2 regions of the Chryseobacterium piperi genome follow, and region 2 is predicted to be linked to the other one. Evidence: riboswitches for the same ligand, from Rfam matches in the RefSeq annotation. Region 2 holds a riboswitch; the other holds the start of a gene.
The links. Region 2 has a riboswitch for thiamine pyrophosphate ahead of thiS (sulfur carrier protein ThiS). Riboswitches for the same ligand answer to the same signal wherever they lie in the genome.
Positions count from the first base shown of each region.

Region 1: another riboswitch for thiamine pyrophosphate. It lies ahead of thiM (hydroxyethylthiazole kinase); the one in region 2 lies ahead of thiS (sulfur carrier protein ThiS).

Region 1 covers NZ_CP023049.2:2,218,201-2,229,848, forward strand. The annotation lists gene CJF12_RS09605 (flavin reductase family protein) at 4-825, shown strand; gene CJF12_RS09610 (hypothetical protein) at 830-1,429, shown strand; gene CJF12_RS09615 (HipA family kinase) at 1,807-2,580, shown strand; gene CJF12_RS09620 (DUF3037 domain-containing protein) at 2,567-2,950, shown strand; gene CJF12_RS09625 (alpha/beta hydrolase) at 2,973-3,995, shown strand; gene CJF12_RS09630 (carbon starvation CstA family protein) at 4,230-6,071, shown strand; TPP riboswitch at 6,130-6,222, shown strand; gene thiM (hydroxyethylthiazole kinase) at 6,283-7,077, shown strand; gene thiE (thiamine phosphate synthase) at 7,077-7,706, shown strand; gene thiD (bifunctional hydroxymethylpyrimidine kinase/phosphomethylpyrimidine kinase) at 7,703-8,536, shown strand; gene tenA (thiaminase II) at 8,523-9,173, shown strand; gene CJF12_RS09655 (TonB-dependent receptor plug domain-containing protein) at 9,533-11,648, opposite strand, start outside.
Region 2 covers NZ_CP023049.2:3,518,680-3,530,327, forward strand. The annotation lists gene ccoN (cytochrome-c oxidase, cbb3-type subunit I) at 1-2,193, opposite strand, end outside; gene ccoS (cbb3-type cytochrome oxidase assembly protein CcoS) at 2,199-2,423, opposite strand; gene CJF12_RS15415 (heavy metal translocating P-type ATPase) at 2,539-4,911, opposite strand; gene CJF12_RS15420 (Crp/Fnr family transcriptional regulator) at 5,002-5,715, shown strand; gene panB (3-methyl-2-oxobutanoate hydroxymethyltransferase) at 5,774-6,589, shown strand; gene CJF12_RS15430 (hypothetical protein) at 6,593-6,916, shown strand; gene CJF12_RS15435 (RluA family pseudouridine synthase) at 6,918-7,601, shown strand; TPP riboswitch at 7,786-7,884, shown strand; gene thiS (sulfur carrier protein ThiS) at 7,950-8,156, shown strand; gene thiC (phosphomethylpyrimidine synthase ThiC) at 8,181-9,992, shown strand; gene CJF12_RS15450 (thiamine phosphate synthase) at 9,989-10,603, shown strand; gene thiE (thiamine phosphate synthase) at 10,603-11,241, shown strand; gene CJF12_RS15460 (thiazole synthase) at 11,213-11,648, shown strand, end outside.

The DNA.
Region 1 (11,648 bases), 1.3 Mb from region 2:
AATATGAAAACAGTTATCCCATCTGAAATAACACCCGTTCAATTGCAGACCGTTATGCAGACTGCAGTTTCTCCACGACCTATTGCCTTAGCTTCAACAGTAGATAAAAATGGTACGATCAATTTATCTCCTTTCAGCTTTTTCAATATGTTCAGTACAATTCCACCGATTTTAATCTTTTCTCCATCCAGGAGAGTTCGGGACAATACAACAAAACATACACTTGAAAATATTCTGGAAGTTCCGGAAGTGGTGATCGGTACCGTTAATTTTCCAATAGTACAACAGATCTCATTGGCTTCCACAGAGTATGCAGGAGGCGTGAATGAGTTTATCAAATCCGGCCTTACAATGAAAGATGCGCATGTGGTACAACCTAAGTTGATTGAAGAATGCCCGGCTAATTTCGAATGTAAGGTTTTAGAAGTAAAATCTCTGGGGGATCAGGGGGGCGCAGGAAACCTGATTATTTGTGAAGTACAAAAAATTCATATCAGAGAAGAATACCTCGATGAACAAGGTAATCTTGATCAGAAAAAACTGGATATGGTGGCCCGATTAGGTGGAAACTGGTATTCCAGAAATAATGAAAATAACCTCTTTGAGGTTCCCAAACCTTTGGTTACCAAAGGAATCGGCTTTGATCTTCTTCCTGATGTAATCAAATACAGCAAAATATTTACAGGAAATGATCTCGGAATGCTTGCTAATGTAGAAGTCCTGCCTTCAGAAAACTGCCATGCAGATGAAACTATTCATAAAAAAGCCCAGGAGCTCTTATTAAAAAACAATATTGAAGAAGCCTGGAATATCTTAATACTTTAAGCGTATGAAAAAATATCTAGCTTTATTACTGATCCTGTTTGCATTGCAATCATGCTATTACCCGGTAAAAAAAGATTACGGTATTTACAGCAAATCCCTTGTTTTTTCAAAAGACCAGAAATGGCTGATCAACACCATCCGTACAGGTGTGGATTCTCATCACAGAGAAATGATGGATAAAGAAACGCTCAAGCTTTTTAATGAATTGAGTAATGGTCAGGCTTATACACTTCAAATGGCCAAATCACAAAACATTATACAGGACAACATTCCTTTTCAACCTGAAAATGAAGATCTGGAAACTTTGAAAAACACCAGTGATTTTAACTTTCTGGTTAATATCTCTACGATAAAAGTTAGAAATGACCTTGATACAAGTGGTGCAGGAGAACAATTTACCTATCAAAGGAATGAAACTTCCGCAATCATGGACGTTTATGATATTCGGACGATGAAGAAAGTTTATTCTTTTAAAGCTTCATCCCTGGTCTCCGTTGAAAAAGGTGAAAAGGTGACGATTTTTACGCCAACTTCAGAAATGATGACGATGAAAAACTTCAGAAGTTTATTAAAATCAATAAAAAAGAATGCTGTTAAAAGCTAACCCCAATATCATTTAATAAAAAAGCTGGTTTATTAACAAACCAGCTTTTTTATTTTTAATTGTTTAATCCTATTTCTTCGTTAAATTTTCTGATGAGCAACTCTTTATTTATGTTTTCTAAATTAATATGAAACATGGTTTCCAGCAAACTCAACAATTTCTGGGGATTATTGTAAATTCCAGTGATATTGACCACCTAATTCCTGATTAAATTGACCACTAAGAATGAAGTCAAAAAAGGTGTCTAAAAGATGGTTTAAAAATATAAAATAAATCTTTTCCCTTTTTTTAAAAAAAATATTAAAATTAAGAATAAAGACAAAGCTTTATTTTAATCTGATTATTTAAGACATCATTAAAAATCTTATTTTTGCGGTATGTTGGATTTAAGAACAGTCACTGTAATGCGTTATATTCTGCCATTAAGGGAAGGAGGATCTCTTCCTGCTCTGGCTGAAGCTGATGACGACTTCAAATATGTATTAAAATTCCGTGGTGCAGGCCATGGTGTTAAAATGTTGATCTCAGAGCTTTTGGGAGGCAAAATAACCGAAGTTTTGGGGTTAAAAATTCCGGAACTGGTTTTCATTAACCTTGATGTTGATTTTGGAAGAACAGAAGCCGATGAAGAGATTCAGGATTTATTGAAGTCTTCAGAAGGTCTCAATCTAGGACTTCATTATCTTTCAGGTTCGATTACTTATGATCCCGGAGTGGTCATTGATCCCCTTTTAGCTTCAAAGATTGTCTGGCTGGATGCCTTTATCACCAATATCGACCGGACCTATAAAAACACCAATCTATTGATGTGGCATAAAGAGCTTTGGGTAATAGACAACGGAGCTTCATTTTACTTTCATCACTCATGGCAAAACTTTGATGCCGCAGCCAAAACCCCTTTTAAGTATGTAAAGGATCACGTTCTACTTCCCAAAGCAACCAAGCTGGATGAAGCTGACCGCTGGGCACATGAGGTATTGAACGATACAATATTCAGGCAAATTGTCAATTTAATACCGGACGATTGGTTGCATTGGGACGATGCCGACGAAACCCCTGAAGAGATCCGGGAGGTATATTTCCAATTTATGAAAACAAGACTGGAGAATTCACAAATCTTTGTAAACGAAGCGAAAAATGCAAGAGGATAAAATATACGAATACGCCGTTATACGTTTGGTACCCAAAGTTGAAAGAGAAGAATTTTTCAACATTGGGCTGGTGATGTTTTCAAAGAAAGAGAAATTTATCAAAGTGGATTTTCATTTATGTCGCGATAAATTCAACCTGATGCATAATGAGCTGGATTATGATGACATCGTTCAAAATATGGAAAGCTTTAAAAAAATTGCCAATGGAGATAAAGAAGGAGGTCCTATAGCTTTACTGGATATCCCTGAACGCTTCCGGTGGCTAATAGCTGTACGAAGTTCAGTAATCCAGACCTCAAGACCTCATCCAGGTAAATCCAAAGATCTGGAAAAGACTTTTGGTAAACTTTTTGAGGAGTTAGTAAAATAGCACTCAATCTAAAAAATAGCGTATGAAATTATCTACTGACCATACATTACTACACAGGTTTTTTCTAAACCTGTTTTTTATTGTATTCCTAGGACTTTCTAATTGGGGGTTTGCACAAGATCCTGTTACTATACAGAAGAAAAAGAGCATACAGCTTTTTGAAAAAACCAATGTTTCAGAAAATATAGTTTATAAAACCAATGGTAATGGTCATTCAGTTGCTTTAGATATTTATAGTCCCAAAGGAAATTCAATTGAAAAATTCCCGGTTCTGATCTATATTCATGGCGGAGGCTGGGTGGAAGGTGATAAAATAATCCGTGCGAATAACTATGTTGAAAGTACAATTTTGAAATTAGTAGAACAGCAATATGCAGTAATCAGCATCAACTACACCTTGGTCAGTAAAGATGTTCATTTTCCTTTGCCTGTTCAGGATACTAAGGATGCGATAAGATGGGTAAGAAAAAATGCAGAAAAATATCATTTCGATACCAATAATATAGGCCTTTTCGGAACTTCAGCCGGAGCCCATCTTTCATTACTCTCAGCGTATACCCAGGACAATGAATTTATTGGAGATCCTGAGTTGTCTTCCTATTCTGCAAAAGTAAATTATGTAGTCAATAATTTCGGGCCAACCGATCTTAATAAACTCCTCAAAACCCGTGTAGGAAAAGTAGGTGCTTTTATTGTAAGTCTGTTCTCAAAAAAAATTGTAGATCTCAGGGAAAAGCTGATTCTCGGAATTTCGGGGTATGATATCAATAAAGATAAAAGAAAAATCATCGAATATTTTGAAACGATATCTCCTGTAAGCTATGTCGGTTCAGCAACCCCTACATTAATATTACAAGGCAATAGAGACAAAATTGTCCCTTTACACCAATCTAAAATACTCCACCATAAACTTATTAATGAAGGTGTAAAGAATACGCTAACTATAGTTGATGGAGGCGATCATGGGTTCAGAACCACAAACCAGGCCTATCTTGATCAGCTGGTTGATGAGATGGTTCGTTTTATTATTTCACAGAAAAAGTAAACCCTATAGAGTCAAGAGTAGTTTGATATTAAAAATATATTTACAACAATTCAAAAAAGGACGCAAATATCTGTATTTCAATATTTAAAAAATTGAAATATTTATAAATTTGCTAAATTGCTATACATATCTGTATTTTTTATTCACAAAATAATTAACTTGGCAAATGTTTAAATTATTTAAAACAGAAAGACCTAAAAAAAACATTATTTATTTATAAAAAAACAGAATGCTATGGATTTCCTAAATAACATCAATGCATTAACTTTAGTTTTTACTTCCATTCTTATTTTCGCAATAGCCTATCGCTTCTACGGAATTTTTTTAGCTAACAAAGTACTGAGGCTTAATGATAAGAATACAACTCCGGCATTGGAATTTGCAGATGGCAAAGACTATGTAGCAACCAATAAAAATGTCCTTTTTGGGCATCATTTTGCGGCCATTGCTGCCGCAGGCCCCTTGGTTGGACCTGTCCTTGCCGCTCAATTCGGATATCTTCCCGGAGCCTTATGGATTTTAATCGGATGTGTATTAGGAGGAGGAGTGCATGATATGGTAGTGTTATTTGCATCGGTACGCCATAAAGGACAAAGTTTAGCAACCATAGCATCTAAAGAAATTGGAAAAACAACCGGAACAGTTGCCGGATTTGCCATTTTATTTATTCTGATCCTTACATTGGCAGGACTCTCCCTGGCCTGTATCAATGCCATGCATGAGGCATCATGGTCTCTATTTACAGTAGTCATTACCATGCCTATTGCCATTATCATGGGACTCATCATGCGTTACCGAAAAAACAGTGTGACTTTTGCCAGTATCTTAGGTGGCGTTCTTTTGATCGCTGGAATTATCGGAGGCCACAACCTGATGCAAAATGAAACCATGAACAACCTGTTCTCATGGGACATCACAACGATCTCAATAGCAATTCCTTTATATGGTTTTCTAGCTTCTGTGTTACCGGTATGGCTTTTATTAGTACCAAGAGATTACTTATCTACTTATTTGAAAATCGGAACGATTATCATGCTCGCTATCGGCGTTATTGTTATTCATCCAACCATACAAATGCCTGCACTTACTCAGTTTGTAAACGGTGGCGGCCCTGTAATTGGTGGCCCGGTACTTCCGTTTATCTTTATTGTTATTGCTTGTGGAGCCATTTCCGGATTCCATGCAGTGATTGCAACCGGAACTACTCCAAAAATGCTGAACAAAGAAAGAGAAATCCTGTTTGTAGGATACGGTGCTATGCTGGTTGAAGGATTTGTTGCACTGATGGCATTAATAGCAGCTTGTACCCTGATGCCGGGTGATTATTTTGCAATCAATACTCCAAAAGAATCTTATGATGCCTTCCTCGCTGCACATCCTTCTCTTCATGGTGTAGATATCGATTATTTCTCTCAGAAAATAGGAATTGACCTACATGGCAGAACAGGGGGCGCCGTTTCCTTAGCCGTAGGAATGGCTCATATCTTTAATAAAATTCCATATATGGATCAGCTGATGGCCTATTGGTATAATTTTGCCATTATGTTTGAAGCCGTATTTATCCTTACTGCTATTGATGCGGGAACGAGAGTAGGCCGTTTCTTTTTACAGGAGATGCTGGGCTCTGTCATTCCAAAGTTCAATGATAAAAACTGGACTCCGGGAATTATTATCAGCAGCCTTCTTTTTACTTTCGCTTGGGGATATCTTGTATTTACAGGTAATGTAAGTAGTATCTGGCCGCTATTCGGAATCAGTAATCAACTTCTGGCTGCCTGTGGATTAATTGTATGTACCACAATGCTTATCCGCCTGAATCGTGGAAAGTATGCCCTATGTTCAGCTATTCCAGGTGTTTTTATGGCAATCATTACTTTCTGGGCAGGTTATATTCAGGTGACAGATATCTATATTCCCAAAGGGCAATACTTACTGGCAACACTGGCCGTAGTTGCCATGGTATTGATGCTCGTGGTATTTATCGGAGCCTTTAGGAAGTGGTATGAACTTTTGAAAATTACGAAATCTGAAACTGACTTTTATGGAGAAAGTGTCAAAGAACTTGTGGAAAGATGAAAGCTATGAGTTAAGAGCCTGCCGGCATTTTGCCCGATCTTATATTTTTCATACATTTGTTTTGCTTTAGGGGTATTCTAAAAAGAATTGAGAGAGTCCCTTTGAACCTGATACGGCTTACACCGACGTAGGGAAAAGCAAAAAGACATTATTGACAATGTACCTTTTGTTTTGGATTTTTTCCTGAAGCTATTTATTTTAATCAATAACAATGGAAAAAATGCTTTGGGAACAAGTACAGCTTGTCAAACAAAAATCTCCTCTGGTTCATAATATCACCAACTATGTGGTCATGAACAATACAGCCAATGCTCTTCTGGCCGTAGGAGCCTCTCCAATCATGTCTCATGCAAAATCTGAAATCCCCGAAATGATCAATATTGCCCATTCTATGGTCATCAATATTGGTACGCTTGACGAATACTGGGCAGAAGCAATGCTGATGGCAGCTAAAGAGGCTCACTCAATCGGCAAACCCTGGGTCTTAGATCCTGTAGGAGCCGGAGCAACTTCTTTCCGGGATGGTATTTTAAATCAGTTATTACAATATAAGCCGACAGTTATCAGAGGCAACGCGTCAGAAGTTATTGCATTGGCTAAGGCAAATACAACAGCTACTAAAGGAGTAGATAGTACTGCTCAGAGTAATGAAGCCATTGGTGCCGCACAGAATATCGTCAGCCAACACCATGGAATTGTCTGTATTTCCGGTGAAACAGATATTATAGTAGATTCTCAACAAACTCTTTTCATTAAAAACGGACATCCGATGATGACCAAAGTCACAGGGCTTGGCTGTTCTGCTACCGCACTTATAGGAGCATTTATCGGAGTTACAGAAAACAAAACCTTAGCTGTGACTGCTGCAATGGCGTTAATAGGTATAGCAGGGGAATTAGCATCTCAGGAAAGCAAAGGACCAGGAAGTCTTCAGCTCAACCTGACTGATAAGCTATACAACATGAGTGAAGAAGAATTTACCAGCCATTTAAAGATAGAACGATAATGAATTCTTTTCCCTATCAGCTGTATCTGGTCATCTCCGAAGCTGACTGTCATGGAAAAAGCTTCGTGGAAGTTGCTGAACAAGCCATACTTGGTGGTGTGGATATTATTCAACTGAGAGAAAAAAAAAGTTCTGACACCGAATTCCTCAGAAAAGCCCAACAGCTTATCGAAATAACGGATAAATATCATATTCCATTGATCATTAATGATCATATTATGGTTACCGAGCAAGTACATGCAGCAGGCATTCATGTGGGGAACAGTGATACTGCACCTACCCTGTTGAGACAGCGACCACTTATTCAGAACAAAATCATTGGTTATTCTGTAGAATACCTTTCCCAACTTGAAAATGAGCAAACCCGAGTATCCGATTACCTTGGAATAAGTCCCGTATTCAGGACAGACACGAAAACGGATACCGTAACAGAATGGGGACTTCATGGAATCACAAAAATAAGACAGCTTACAGAAAAGCCTTTGGTAGCTATAGGAAATATCCATCTGAAAAATTCAAGAGAAATCATTAAAGCCGGCGCCGACTGTATTGCGGTAGTCTCCGCTATATGCAGTGCTGATGATCCTCAAAAAGCAGCTTATGAATTAAAAAATGAAATTTTAAAATGAAAAAGTATACCTATCCCTCAGTGTTAACCATCGCAGGCTTCGACGGAAGTGGCGGCGCAGGTATTCAGGCTGATATTAAAACAGCCTCTGCATTGGGCTGTTTTTCCACTTCAGTCCTGACCGCTTTACCGGTACAAAATACACAGGGAGTAAGAACAATATACCCTATACCCGTGGAAGCTGTAGCCGATCAGATCGAAGCCATCCTGGATGATATTTTTCCGGATGCCATTAAAATCGGAATGGTCCACACTCCGCAACTGGTAGAAACCATTGTTTCCACCTTAAGGAAATACAAAAAAATACCAATTGTATTTGACCCTGTAATGGTAGCAACCAGTGGGCACCGGTTAATTGAAGAGGAAACCATTACCGCTATTATGGAAAAACTTTTTCCTATTGCTGATGTTATCACCCCGAATATGGACGAAGCGGCTATTTTAGCCCATATGAAAGTAGAAACCCTTGAGGATCTGTATAGTGCTGGAAAAGAAATAAAAAAGCTGGGCTGTAAAAGTATACTTCTTAAAGGCGGACATCAGGAAACCTCTACCATTACTTCTTTATTTTATGATGAAGAAGAAAATTACCATTCTTTTGAAACGACCAAATTTAAAACCAATAACACCCATGGTTCAGGATGTACACTGTCTTCTGCAATAGCTGCATATCTGGCACAGGGAAAAACATTATATGATTCTGTCTCTCTGGGACAACAATATGTATATCAAGCCATCGCTCATGGCAAAGACGTACAGACAGGACATGGAAATGGTCCGCTTAACCACTTTTTTAATCCTCAAAAATTAATCAAAAATGAAATGGTCTGAACAAACCTGGCAAGCAATAGAAGAACGTTATCAATCGATTCTGGAGATGCCTTTTATAAAAGAATTATCGGATGGTAGTTTGCCGCAGGAAAAATTCCGTTTTTATATGGCTCAGGATTCTCTATATCTTGAACATTTCGGCAGAACGTTGTCGCTGATTGCAGCCAAAATCAATGATCTCCAGGATGTGCTTGCTTTTATGAGGTTTGCTGAAAATGCGATCGTCGTAGAAAATGCATTGCACGAATCTTATTTTAAAGATTTCGGGCTTACCGGCAAAGGTATTTTAGAGCCTGCCTGCCATCATTACATTCATTTTTTAAGAAGCACCGCTGCTATTGAGTCTGTAGAGATTGCCGTTGCAGCTGTACTCCCTTGTTTCTGGATTTACCGAGAGGTTGGTAATTACATTTATCAAACTCAAAATACGATCAACAATCCTTATGAAAAATGGATTGCTACTTATGCAGGAGAAGAGTTTTCCACTGCCGTAGACCAGGCTATTTCAATCTGCGATACCATTGCTGAAAACAGTACAGAAGAAACAAAAAAAAGAATGTCAGAAGCTTTCATTATGGCAACCAGAATGGAATATTACTTCTGGGAAGCAGCTTATGAATTAAAGAAATGGGAATAAGTCTCTCCTAATCATATAATAAAACTGTTTAAGTTTTTTAATATTTCATAAAAACTTCACCTATTTTAGACCACAAAAAGTATAAAAGTTCTTATTGAAAATATTTTTTAAAACACACTTTAGTGCACTTAAGCAAGTTTAAAATAAAGCTGTATAAAAAATTCACATAAGATGAAAATCAAAGATTTTCAAAAAGCTTAAGTGGACTTAAATATAGATTAAACTTATAACTTAAATAAACTTAAGTGTCAAAACTTTTGTGTGACTTTTGTCGTTTATTTTAAAATAAGTTTAAACAACATCAATCAATAAAAACGGATCCAAAAATAATGGATCCGTTTTTTTAGTTTCAGATATAATTAAAAATTAAAATTCAGTCTCGTGAAAACGTACCTTCCATTCTGTCCAAACTGCGAAGTAGAACGTGAGTAAATAAACTGATCGTTATTAGTAGATACCGGAAGGTTTCTGGTTGGATAAATATCAAATACGTTATTCACCCCTAAAGTTAATCCTACATTTTTGGTAAACTGATATGCCACAGAAATGTCAGTAATTACTCTATCAGAAATGATCTGATGTTCATTAGGCCCAATAATTCCATCACCATTAGCATCTACCAGGTCAGCGCCGGTTACTTTCCCGAAATACGTATTTCTCAGGTAAAAACTTGCGTTCTTCCAAGATAAGCTATGGGACAAAGTCGCTTTCACTCTTGGAACAGCTTCTTCCAGAAATACCCTTGATCTTTCAGAAAAATAAGTATTTTCAAGATTAGCAGATTCTAATAAACCTGATGAATGAACATTGCCTACTTTTCTGGTCTGATTAAGATTCATGGCAAAGCTATTATCCAGCTTCACATCAGAAAATCTTGCATTATGAGCAATCACCACATCCAAACCTTTGGTTTCCGTATCAATAGCATTCGCAAAGAACTGCCCTGCACCTACCCCTGCTTCATCAAAGGCAATTTTCGCATCTTCAGGAACTGCTGCTCTGGTAAATTGATCTGTAAGAATAATTCTGTTTTTAATTTTGGTAAAATATCCATCTGCCGTAAAGGTTAAATTAACAGAAGGAATTCTGTAGGTAAATCCTACACTCGCAGATTGAGAAGTCTCCTGTTTCAATTTTGGAATTCCTAATAATCCGGCAATTCGTGAATCATTACTGAATGTTCCAACTTCCAGAAGCTGACTATTAGTAAATAATGTAGAAGTTACATTATAATAGATCTGATGAATAGACGGTGCTCTAAAACCTGTAGATCCGGCTAATCTCAAATTTAAATTTTTATCAAGTTTAACTCTTGATGCCAGTTTATAGTTGAAAGTAGACCCGAAATCCGAATAGTTTTCATACCTCGCGGCAGCATCAACCAATAGCCAATCCGTAAAGTTGAATTCAAAATCAGCATATCCTGCTACAGACTGCCTGTTTCTATTCACAGCATTTTCCGGTCGGAACCCTCCAAAAACCTGAGACCCTCCCGGAAGTGCGTTTCCGAAAAAGTCAGTAGGTCGTTGTGTTGTGCCATTCCATACATTCCCGTTGACATCGTAAGTAGCATAAGATGCCTCTTCCCCTGCAGTTATTTTAAAGTTCTCATAACGATGCTCAGCTCCGAAAGCGATATTAATCCCTTGCCACACATCATATTTTTTTGAAAAATCCAGGTTAATTGTATTTTGGGAGAATCTCAGACCACCGGCTCTAAATTCGCTTGGTGAAGCAAACCTCAGAGACGTATTTCCTGTATTTTGAATATTGTAATCAAAGGAGTTCTGTCCAAAAGTATTACTGAAATCAATATTCCATCCGTCCCAGTTTCCTTTAATTCCTGCAGAAAGTGATAAATCCTGAATATCCGTAGCTATCTGAGGTAAATAGCCATTAGGATAAATAGCCGTAAATGTTCTACTCTGGTTCGGTCTTCTGAAAAAACCACCGGACGTACCTTGTCTGAAACTGTAACCACCAAAAGTATATACCTTCCAGTCATCATTAATAGGAACCTCTATATTGGCAAAAAGTTGATGGTTGCTAAGCTTAGACTGTCCCACCTGCATATTGAAATCTTTTCGGTCTAACCCTCTGTAAGCTAGTTCCTGATCCGTTACATTAGCTCCTAAAATCCCCTGCAACGCTCCAATCGTATTAGCTCCTTGTATTTGATTTTGAAAATCCTGTGAAAAATAGTTCACATCCTGTGAATACTGATGGATATAATTAACAATCTGCTGAGAATTGGGAGTGTTTCCTATATTGGTAAATAAAGAAGATAAATTAACCCCATCATTTGAAGCCCTTTTTTCAATAGCATTATAAGCATTAAATATAGCCCCACTTTCCGTTCCGGCTCTGGAAGTCGGATTTCTGAATTGTGAAGTCCAGGTAATGTTATAAAAACCACCTTTCTTCCCTATTTTGTTTCCGTAGTTTAAATCAACCTGAAAGTTCTGTCCGTCAAAA
Region 2 (11,648 bases):
AAGAGCTACAATTTCTTTTTTCTCTAATTCCCCTTGAGGTCTCTTTGCGTAAGCTTCTTTTAAGTCATTCGCTTCAGAGAAAATATCTTTTACAATTTTTGCTGCCTGATTGTCTGCCCATTTATTAGCAGAATCTACCTGAGGTTTTGTATATGGTACATCGAAAGTATTTTTCATCAGTAACATTTTATCAACCATTTTAGATCTATCTAAATTAGTAGCGATCAACCAAGGGTAACGAGGCATGATAGAACCTGCAGATGTAGATCTTGGGTTATACATGTGCTTGTAGTGCCAAGAACTTGGGTTTTTACCTCCTTCTCTATGTAAATCCGGTCCTGTTCTTTTAGAACCCCATAAGAATGGTCTGTCATAAACGAATTCTCCGGCTTTTGAATACTGTCCGTTTTTACCGTTGAATCGAACGATCTCATCTCTGAACGGTCTGATCATCTGAGAGTGACAAGCGTTACATCCTTCACGGATATAAATATCTCTACCTTCTAATTCTAAAGGAGAATAAGGCTTCACCGCTGAAATGGTAGGAACACTCTTTTTAAGTGATAGTGTAGGGATAATTTCTACTGAACTACCGATAGATATTGTGAAGAAAGATAAGATACCTAATAATACCGGCATTCTTTCTAACCAAAGGTGAGTTCCCTCTCCCTCTTTACGTTTGTTACCAATATTAGCCAAAGCAGGTGCTTCTGCAGGAACTTCTTTTTGGAATGATCCTTTTCTTACTGTTGCAACAACGTTTACAATCATTAAGATGGCTCCTGAGATATAGAATAAACCTCCTAAGAATCTCATTTTAAAATAAGGGATAATTGCAGTAACGGTATCTAACCAGTTTTTCCACAATAATGTCCCGTCCGGATTAAACTGCTTCCACATTAATCCTTGTGTAAATCCTGAAATATACATTGGAACTGCATAGAAAATAATTCCTAAAGTACCTAACCAGAAATGCCAGTTAGCTAATTTTACAGACCAAATTTTTGTTCTCCACAAAATTGGAACCAAATAATAGATTACCCCGAATGCCATGAAACCATTCCATCCTAGAGCTCCTAAGTGTACGTGACCGATAACCCAGTCCGTAAAGTGACCAATTTTGTTAATGTTTTTAGTTGCTAAAAGCGGTCCTTCGAATGTTGCCATACCATAACAAGTAACTGCAACTACGAAGAATTTAAGAATCGGGTTTTCTCTTACTTTATCCCATGCTCCTCTTAAGGTAAGAAGACCATTAAGCATACCTCCCCATGATGGTGCGATAAGCATGATAGAGAATCCTGTTCCTACTGCCTGAGCCCATGCTGGAAGGGCAGTATACTGAAGGTGGTGAGGACCAGCCCAAATATATACGAAAATTAATGACCAGAAGTGGATAATAGATAGTTTGTATGAGAAAACCGGTCTATCTGCAGCTTTTGGTAAGAAATAATACATTAAACCAAGAACCGGAGTTGTCAATACGAATGCAACCGCATTGTGACCATACCACCATTGTACGATAGCATCTTTTACTCCAGCATATGCTGAATATGACTTCCATCCTGTGAAAGATAACGGAACTTCTAGGTTGTTGAAAATATGAAGCATTGCTACTGCGATCCAAGTACCAATATAGAACCAGATGGCTACATAAAGGTGTCTTACTCTTCTCTTAGCAATAGTTAAGAACATGTTGATACCAAAGATAATCCACGAAAACGCAATTAAAATATCGATTGGCCATTCGTGTTCAGCATATTCTTTTGAAGTGTTAATCCCCATAAAGAATGTAATGAACGTAGCAACAATCATAAACTGCCAAGTCCAGAAATGTAACCAAGATAATGTATCACTGTACATTCTTGTTTTTAATAATCTTTGTAAAGAGTAATAAATACCGGTATAAACGATATTACATACGAATGCAAAGATTACGGTATTGGTGTGCAACATTCTGATTCTACCAAAACCAAATGCACCATGAGTATTAATTAGCCCTTGAATATTACCACTCTTTAAACTCTGAATGGTAGTATCGTCTGTACCAAATAAAAATTCAGGAAGCTCAGGGTAGAAAAGCATTAAGGCTGCTGTAAGCCCGAACAAAAACCCTATAAGCCCAAAAACTATGGTCGCATAAAGAAATGCCCGAACAATATTGTTGTCATAACTAAACTTTTGTGTCTCCATATCAACTATTCACTTTTTTCTTCAATTTTATTATTTTCTCCTTTTTCTTTCTCGTCATTTTTGTTGCCATCTTTCTCTTTCTCCTTTATTTCACCGGAGTCAAAAAGGATTCTTACAGCTGGAGATTCATCATCCTCAAACTGTCCTTTCCTGGCGTTGACTATAAAAACGACCAAGAAAATTGCAGCTAAAGAAACACTGCATAGGATCATTAAATATAGAATATCCATTTGACAACAAAATTAACCTATTTTCGGGGTTCAAATTTAGTGAAAAATAATGACATTCATCACGAAATACGGATTCTGGCTAATTTAAAATCAGTCTAAATAAGGGGTTTCGCGCCTATTTCTTAAAGTATTTTCTTCCCAGGATCCAGGTTGAAACTGTAGTAAAGGTAACTACTGTGATGGAGCTTATTGGCATGATTATCGCGGCAAAGAGCGGATGCATATGCCCTGTAACAGCGTAACTTAAACCAACAATATTATACAGGAAACTTATTATGAATGTCATTTTCACAATAGTTATAGAGCCTTTGCAGACGTTCAGATATTTGTCCAGACTCACCACTTTATCTCCATTCATAATCACATCCGAAGAAGGAGTAAAGGTATTGGTATCATCGGAAATAGCAATTCCTACATTGCTTTGTTTTAATGCTCCGGCATCATTTAAGCCGTCTCCGAGCATAGCTACTTTTAGATTTTTATCCTGTAATCCTTTGATGTAGTTCAGCTTATCTTCCGGACTTTGATTGAAGGCCATTGCCTGGCAGTTTGGAATAATGTCTTTTAACTGCTTTTCTTCTGAGGAGTTATCTCCACTCAGTATAAAAATTTTGTAGTTTGTAAGAGTGTTAAACAGGTTTTTTAGATGTTCTCTATATTCATTTTTAAATATATACTTGCCCAGGAATTCGCCATTCTTACTTATATAGACTGCAGTTTCAAGGTTTTTGGATTCCTGGTTATTGTATTTTGCAGATCCTATTCTATAAATGTTTCCTCTTACGCTGGCCTCATATCCTTTTCCTGAAATTTCCTGAAAATTTTCAACAGGGAAATAATCATCATTAATGTCTATAAACTCATATAAAGATTTTGAAAGTGGGTGATTGGAGTTTTTTAATAATGTTTTGATATTGGAGAGATCGAACTCCTGAATTTCGGAGCCCTCATATTTAATATTGGTCTTTTTTCTATGGGTGATCGTTCCTGTTTTATCAAATACTAAAGTGTCGATTTTAGCAATCTTTTCAATGGTAAGTGTGTCTTTTACGTAGAATTTATTTCGGCCTAAAATCCTCATAATGTGACCAAAAGTAAATGGTGCGGAAAGAGCGAGTGCACAAGGGCATGCGATGATTAAAATTGCGGAAACTACCTGGAACATTTTTTCCAGATCAATAAATGACCAATAAATTCCTGATACTAAAGCAATACCTAATATAATAAAAGTAAAGTATTTGCTTATGTTATTGGTAAGGGTATCTAGCCCGGTTTCGTATTTCTTAAAGGCTTCCTTATTCCAAAGTTGTGTTAAATAACTTTGATCTACATTTTTGATCACTTCTAATTCAAGAGATGATCCTATTTGTTTTCCTCCTGCGAAAATTTTATCTCCCGGTTGTTTGCTAATGCTTTCGCTTTCTCCTGTAATAAAGCTATTGTCTATATTGCCCTCTCCATTAATCAGAATAGCATCTACAGGAATGATTTCCTGGTTTCTGACTAAGATTCTGTCTCCTACTTTGATTTCGGAAAGAAGAATATTATCCTGTTTTCCATTGAAATCCACTTTAGTAACCGCAATTGGGTAGAATGATTTGTAGTCACGATCATAGGAAAGAGAGCTGTAGGTTCTTTTCTGAAAGGTTTTTCCTAAAAGCATAAAGAATAAAAGTCCACACAGGGTGTCAAAGTATCCTGGACCATAATCTGTCACTACTTCGTAGATACTTCTGCCGAATAAAACAAAAATACCAAGAACGATAGGCACATCGATGTTAACGATTTTGTTTTTTAGCCCATACCAGGCAGATTTATAATAATCTGAAGCTGAATAAAAAACGACAGGGATTGCAAGTAAAAACATTAAAGTCCTGAAGAGTCCTTTATAATGCTGCATCCAGTAATCTTCACCGCCTATATATTCTGGAAAAGCCAGAAACATTCCGTTACCAAATGCAAAACCTGCAATGGCAAGTTTTACCAGCAGAGATTTATCCAGATGGTCTATATTTTTCTCTGCGGTTTCAAGACTGATCACCGGTTTATAACCAAGATTGGTTAAAAATTTAGCTAATTCGCTTAATTTTAATTCGTTATGATTGAATGAAACCTGTAAGGTCTTTCTTGTAAAATTAACCTGAGAATACTTGATCCCATCATTTAGGGTATGAAGGCTTTCCAAAAGCCATATGCAAGAAGAACAGTGAATGACAGGGACTTTAAAGGTAACCAAACTGGTATTCCCTTCGGAGAAATCGGTTACTTTTTCAAAAATTTCAGGAGTATCCAGGTAATCGAATTGAGAAGAGTTCTCGTCACTAGGGCGAATTCCTGCTCTTTTATTTAACTCGTAAAAATTACTTAGATTATTGGTATTCAGAATTTCGTAGACAGACTTGCATCCGTTGCAGCAAAAAGTTTTTTCATCAAAAAGAATTCTTTCCTTTTCTATGCCTTGTCCACAATGAAAACAGTTCTCGCTCACCTCCATAAATTATTGACGGACAAAATTATAACAATTTTTTTTGTTTATCGAGTTAAAATGTTCTATTTTTGTGATAAATGTCATATTAAAATGTCGCAGGAACAACAGATTGCAATTGAAGAGAGGTTCGCCAGAGTTTTTAATGATAAATCACTTAAGGAAAGGCTTTCAAGCGCAGATTTTGAAAAATACATCAGCACAAAGAAAAAATTAATTTTTCAAAAACACGACACTATTTTTGAAGATGGGGAAATTCCGAAAGGAGTATACTTTTTAGAAAGTGGAGCCGCTAAACTTTCTAAATCTGGAGCTTTTGGAAAGGATCAGATTTTAAGATTTATTAAAGAAGGAGATATCATTGGCTACCGGTCTTTACTTTGCGGAGAAAATTTTCAAGCTAAGGCTGAAGCAATGACTGATATTGAGTGTACTTTTCTACCTGCCGATGTGTTTATGTTTCTTTTGGAGGTAGACTCTCAGTTATCATTTGTAATGCTTCAGAAAATCGCGTATGAATTAGGGGAATCTTCCAACACCATTACTTTCCTTGCTCAAAAGACAGTAAGAGAAAGGCTCGCAGAGATTTTATTGCTTTTGGAACAGAAATTAGGAGTAGATCCTGAAGGGTTTATTAAAATTTCTTTAACAAGGGAGGAGATCGCTAATATTATTGGTACAGCTACTGAAAGTGCCATCCGTCTGATTTCTGAATTTAAACAGGACGACCTCATCGAGGTAGACGGAAGGAATATCAAAATCCTCAATCACGATAAACTAATGAAACTAGGTCACGTAGTTTTATAAACCATACAAAAATCAAGTCGGCGGAAGCCGACTTTTTAACTTTAAAAATAGATCCATTATGTCTGTTCACTCTGAAATTAAAAAAGTTACGACTGAAACCTTGCGCAAAATGAAATTCGACAAGGAAAAAATAACAATGCTTACCGCGTATGATTTTACCACGGCAAAGATGGTAGATGCAGGAGGTGTTGATGCTATTTTGATAGGGGATTCTGCAGCGAATGTGATGGCAGGGTTTGAAACGACTTTACCGATCACTTTAGATCAGATGATTTATCATGCTCAAAGTGTTGTTCGTGGAGTAGACAGAGCCTTGGTTATTGCTGATTTACCTTTTGGTACTTATCAGAGTAACCCGGAAAAAGCATTGGAATCTGCTGTGAGAATGATGAAAGAAGGAGGAGCTCATGCCGTAAAAATTGAAGGAGGGAAAGAAATTTCTAAATCGATCAAGAAAATTGTTAATGCAGGCATTCCTGTCATGGGGCATTTAGGATTAACACCTCAGTCTATTTATAAATTTGGAACTTATAAAGTGAGAGCAAAGGATGAAGCAGAAGCTGAAAAACTAATCAGTGACGCACAACTTTTGGAAGAACTGGGATGTTTTTCTATTGTTTTAGAAAAAATTCCGGCAGATCTGGCTAAAAAAGTATCAGAAAGCATTTCAATTCCGACGATCGGAATCGGAGCAGGTCCTGATTGTGACGGACAGGTTTTGGTTTATCATGATATGGTAGGAATGAATCAGGGATTCAGCCCAAAATTTTTAAGAAGATACCTTGATCTTTATACTGAAATTACAGGAGCTGTATCTCAATATGTAAAAGACGTAAAAAACGTCGATTTCCCAAACGAAAAAGAAAGTTATTAATTAATGAAAAATCAACAAACTATACAGGGAGTAATCTCCGTTATCGCTTTAATCTGTCTGGCAGTAGGATGGTTTAATTTATTTTCACCAGAAGTGAATGAAATTCTTTCCCGAAGAGTGTTTTATATTGTGATAGGAATAAGCTTTATTATTCAGGCACCATTTCTTTCCAATAGAAATTTCGTTTATGGAATGTATGCCGCAGCTGGTCTGTGTATTATAGGTGCTTTTTTGCCATTAGAATCAAGATTAGCAGGAATGAAAACGATTGGGCTTTTGGGAGGAATTCTTTTTTCTTTGGCCGGCAGATCAAGACAGAGCAGGTAAAATGGAGGAACAGATTGTTTATGAAGACAACCATCTTCTGGTGATCAATAAAAAAGTTGGCCAGCTTGTGCAGGGCGATAAGACAGGAGATGAGTCATTATTGGAATCGATAAAAAATTTTATAAAAAAAAGAGACGCTAAACCGGGAAATGTTTTTCTCGGTTTGGTGCATCGTATAGACCGCCCAACTTCCGGATTGGTAATCTATGCTAAAACCTCAAAAGCACTTTCCCGTTTGACCCAGATGGTAAAAAACAGGGAAATAGAAAAGACTTATTGGGCGGTGGTTTCTAAAGAAATGATTCCACAAAGTCAGAAACTCGTTCATTATTTAAAGAAAAACGAAAAAAATAATAAGGCAATTGTTTTTACCAAACCAACAGATGGAGCTAAAGAAGCGATATTAACTTATACGGTTATAAAAAGTCTGGACAACTATATGCTTCTTGAAATAGACCTGGAAACAGGAAGGCACCACCAGATCCGGGCACAATTATCTAAAACAGGGAGTCCGATTAAAGGAGATTTAAAGTATGGAGCACCCCGTTCTAACCCTGATGGAGGAATTAATCTTCACGCCAGAATGCTGAAGTTTATTCATCCGGTCACAAAAGAAGAAATTGAAATTATTGCTCCTGTACCACAAAATGATGCTATTTGGAGAGCTTGTGAAGAAGGGGTGTAGAAAAGAAGTTAGAAGATGGAAGCCAGAAGATATATTCGGTTTCCATTTTTTATTTGGCCTCATTTATTAAAAGAAATTCTATTTCTTTTTGGGTTTTAATGCCCTCCAATATTCCTCACCTATCTTCCGGCCTTTCGAAATAGCCTTCAAATTTTGCCTGTTTTGAAAAAATAACTATCTTCGTCGAGTACTTTAGGGGTGTCTGTTGATAAAACAGACTGAGATTTTACCCTTTGAACCTGATCTGGATCATACCAGCGTAGGGAAAAGTGAGATGACTTTCTGTTGTACATACTATTGTACAATTATAGCCATTCCTAAAGTGATATGTTTAATTAAAACTTTAGAATGGAACTCTTAATCAACCACACAAGAAAAATTTTTGCGCTCCCTCCAGAGAATTTGGAGGAACTCATGAATTTAGAGGCTCCCGGAAAGAAAAAAGGAATTGCTGTTGCTTTAAACAACCGTATTGTTCCTATTTCGTCGTGGCCGGACACATTACTTCAGAACAATGATTCAATTTTAATTATCACTGCCACACAAGGCGGTTAATCTTCAATAATAATACCTGTACTTATGGCACATTCAATAACCCGTTCGCCGTTTCCCAATTCCAAAAAAGTTTATGTAGAAGGCTCAATTCATAATATCTATGTTGCGATGCGTGAGATACATCTGAGTCCTACTAAACTTAGCCGAGGTGGTCTTGAGGAGAACCCTCCAGTAACTATCTATGACACATCAGGACCGTATACTGATGAAAATTCTGAAATTGATATTTTAAAAGGCCTCCCAAGAATACGGGAACAATGGATCCTGGATAGAAAAGATGTAAATGTATTAGAAGGTATATCGTCAGAATATGGTAAAGCACGTTTGGCAGATCCTAAACTCGATGATTTACGCTTTTCCTATAATCATAAGCCTAAAGTAGCTTTTGAGGGGAAAGAGGTGACTCAATTATATTATGCAAAACAAGGTATCATCACTCCTGAAATGGAATATGTAGCAATCCGGGAGAACCAGAAAATAGAACAGCTTGATTTTGTTTCCAAAGAAATGGCTTCACAGCATCCCGGAAACAGCTTTGGGGCAAATACCCCTAAAAATAAAATTACTCCTGAATTTGTAAGGGATGAAATTGCCGCAGGGAGAGCAATTATTCCCAATAATATTAATCACCCGGAAAGTGAGCCTATGATTATCGGACGAAATTTTCTGGTAAAAATAAATGCGAATATCGGAAACAGTGCGGTTTCATCAAGCATTGAAGAAGAGGTTGAAAAAGCAGTTTGGGCCTGCCGATGGGGAGCCGATACTATTATGGATCTTTCTACCGGAAAAAATATTCATGAAACCAGGGAGTGGATTATCCGAAACAGTCCTGTTCCCATAGGGACCGTTCCTATTTACCAGGCATTGGAAAAAGTGAAAGGAGTACCGGAAGATCTTACATGGGAAGTATTTAAAGATACTTTGATAGAACAGGCAGAGCAAGGAGTTTCTTATTTTACCATTCATGCCGGAGTTTTATTACGATATATTCACCTTACGGTTAACAGGGTAACGGGAATTGTTTCAAGAGGAGGTTCCATTATGGCAAAATGGTGTCTTTATCATCACAAAGAAAACTTTTTATATACCCACTTTGAGGAGATTTGTGAAATCATGAAAAAGTACGATGTTGCTTTCTCTTTAGGTGACGGGTTGAGACCGGGTTCTATTGCGGATGCGAATGATGCGGCTCAGTTTGCAGAGCTTGAAACGTTAGGAGAGCTTACAAAAATAGCATGGAAGCATAATGTACAGGTAATGATAGAAGGACCGGGTCATGTACCGATGCATATGATCAAGGAAAATATGGAGAAGCAGTTGGAAGAATGTCATGAGGCTCCGTTTTATACATTAGGACCATTGACTACGGATATTGCACCTGGGTATGATCACATTACCTCCGGTATTGGAGCAGCGATGATCGGATGGTTTGGTTGTGCCATGTTGTGTTATGTCACTCCAAAAGAACATTTAGGTCTGCCGAATAAAAAAGATGTTAAGGATGGGGTGATTACTTATAAGCTTGCTGCTCATGCGGCAGATTTGGCTAAAGGCCATCCTGGCGCCCAATATAGAGATAATGCTTTAAGTAAAGCGAGATTTGAATTCAGATGGGAAGATCAGTTCAACCTGTCATTAGATCCTGAGACCGCAAAAGCATATCACGATGAAACTCTTCCTGCAGAAGGAGCAAAGATTGCTCATTTTTGTTCGATGTGTGGGCCGAAATTCTGTTCCATGAAAATTACTCAGGAAATAAGAGATTCTGCAGAAATGGGAATGCTTACCAAGTCACAAGAATTTATTGAGAACGGAAAAGAGATCTATTTATGATCATAGTCATAACTCCTGAGGAGTTGATTCAGAATGAAACAACAGTGATTAATCAAATGTTTCGGGAGGGGCTCGATCTACTTCATGTGAGAAAGCCTTTTGCTTCTGATCAGGAAATGAAAACTTTTCTAGATGCTATTGATCCTGTATTTTATTCTCAATGTGTATTGCATAGTCATTTTGAGCTTGCTGAGCCATATGGTATTTCCAGGTTGCACTTCAGGGAGGCGGACCGGTTTACCAGATCATATGTGGCTTATGTTCAGGATTATATTATATCTACTTCTGTGCATGATATTAAGGAATATAATGACTTGGGAAAAGAATGGGAATATGCTTTTCTTAGTCCATTTTTTCCAAGTATTTCTAAAAAGGGATATGGGAATGAGAAAACTGTTCTCAAAGAGTGTGAACAGCAAAATAATAAAGATGTAGGCTTGATTGCCCTGGGAGGAATTCATGAGAAAAATATATTGGAAGCCCTCTATAAAGGAATTCATGGAGTTGCATTACTAGGGGCTATATGGCAAAGTGACCAACCTGTTGAGGTGCTAAAACGTGTAAGGTTTTTATATGAGGATCATATTAAAATAAAAAGTTTTAAAAGCTAATGAAAAGACTGCAATATATCTCTCAGGGGAATACAAAAGAAGATCAGGAATTAAATATTTATAAAGCATTAGATGCAGGAGTGCAATGGGTACAGGTACGATGGAAAAATGCTCCTGCCGGTGAATTGATACAGCTTTGTGAGAGAGCAAAATTATTATGTACAGATTACCAGGCCATATGCATTGTTAATGATCATGCAGAGCTGGCCAAAAAGATTGATGCGGATGGCGTGCATGTAGGGTTAAATGATATTTCCGTTTTGGAGGCAAGAAAAATTTTAGAACCCAGAAAAATAATTGGAGGGACAGCTAATACTTTGGTTGATGTACTTCAAAGAATGTCTGAGCAATGCGATTATATTGGTTTAGGACCACTCAGGTTTACTTCTACAAAAGAAAAGCTCAGCCCTGTTTTAGGTTTTGAAGGGTATCACAAATTAATTCAACATCTAAAAGAAAGATCTTTTGATCTGCCTAAAATCTATGCAATAGGAGGTGTACAACTGGATGATATAGAATTATTACAACAAATCGGAATATATGGAGTTGCTGTTTCTGGACAAATCACCCATCAGCCATCGATTGTTAACGAAATAAAACAAGCTTTAAATGAATCAGATATTAAAAATAGCAGATAGAAGTTTTGAATCAAGACTTTTTTTAGGAACTGGCAAGTTCGGAAATCTGGCGGAAATGACACAATCTATTATCGCTTCAGAATCCAATATGGTGACAATGGCATTGAAACGGATGGATGCTCATTCGAAGGAAGATGATTTGTTAAGTGCTTTAAGGCCAACGCATGCACATCTTCTTCCCAATACTTCAGGAGCTCGTACAGCTAAAGAGGCGGTATTGGCTGCCCAACTGGCAAGAGAGGCACTGGAAACCAATTGGGTAAAGCTGGAAATCCATCCGGATCCTAAATATTTACTACCGGATCCTATCGAAACATTGTACGCGACTGAGGAACTTGCTAAATTAGGTTTTATTGTAATGCCTTATATCCATGCAGATCCTGTTTTGTGTAAACGTCTTGAAGATG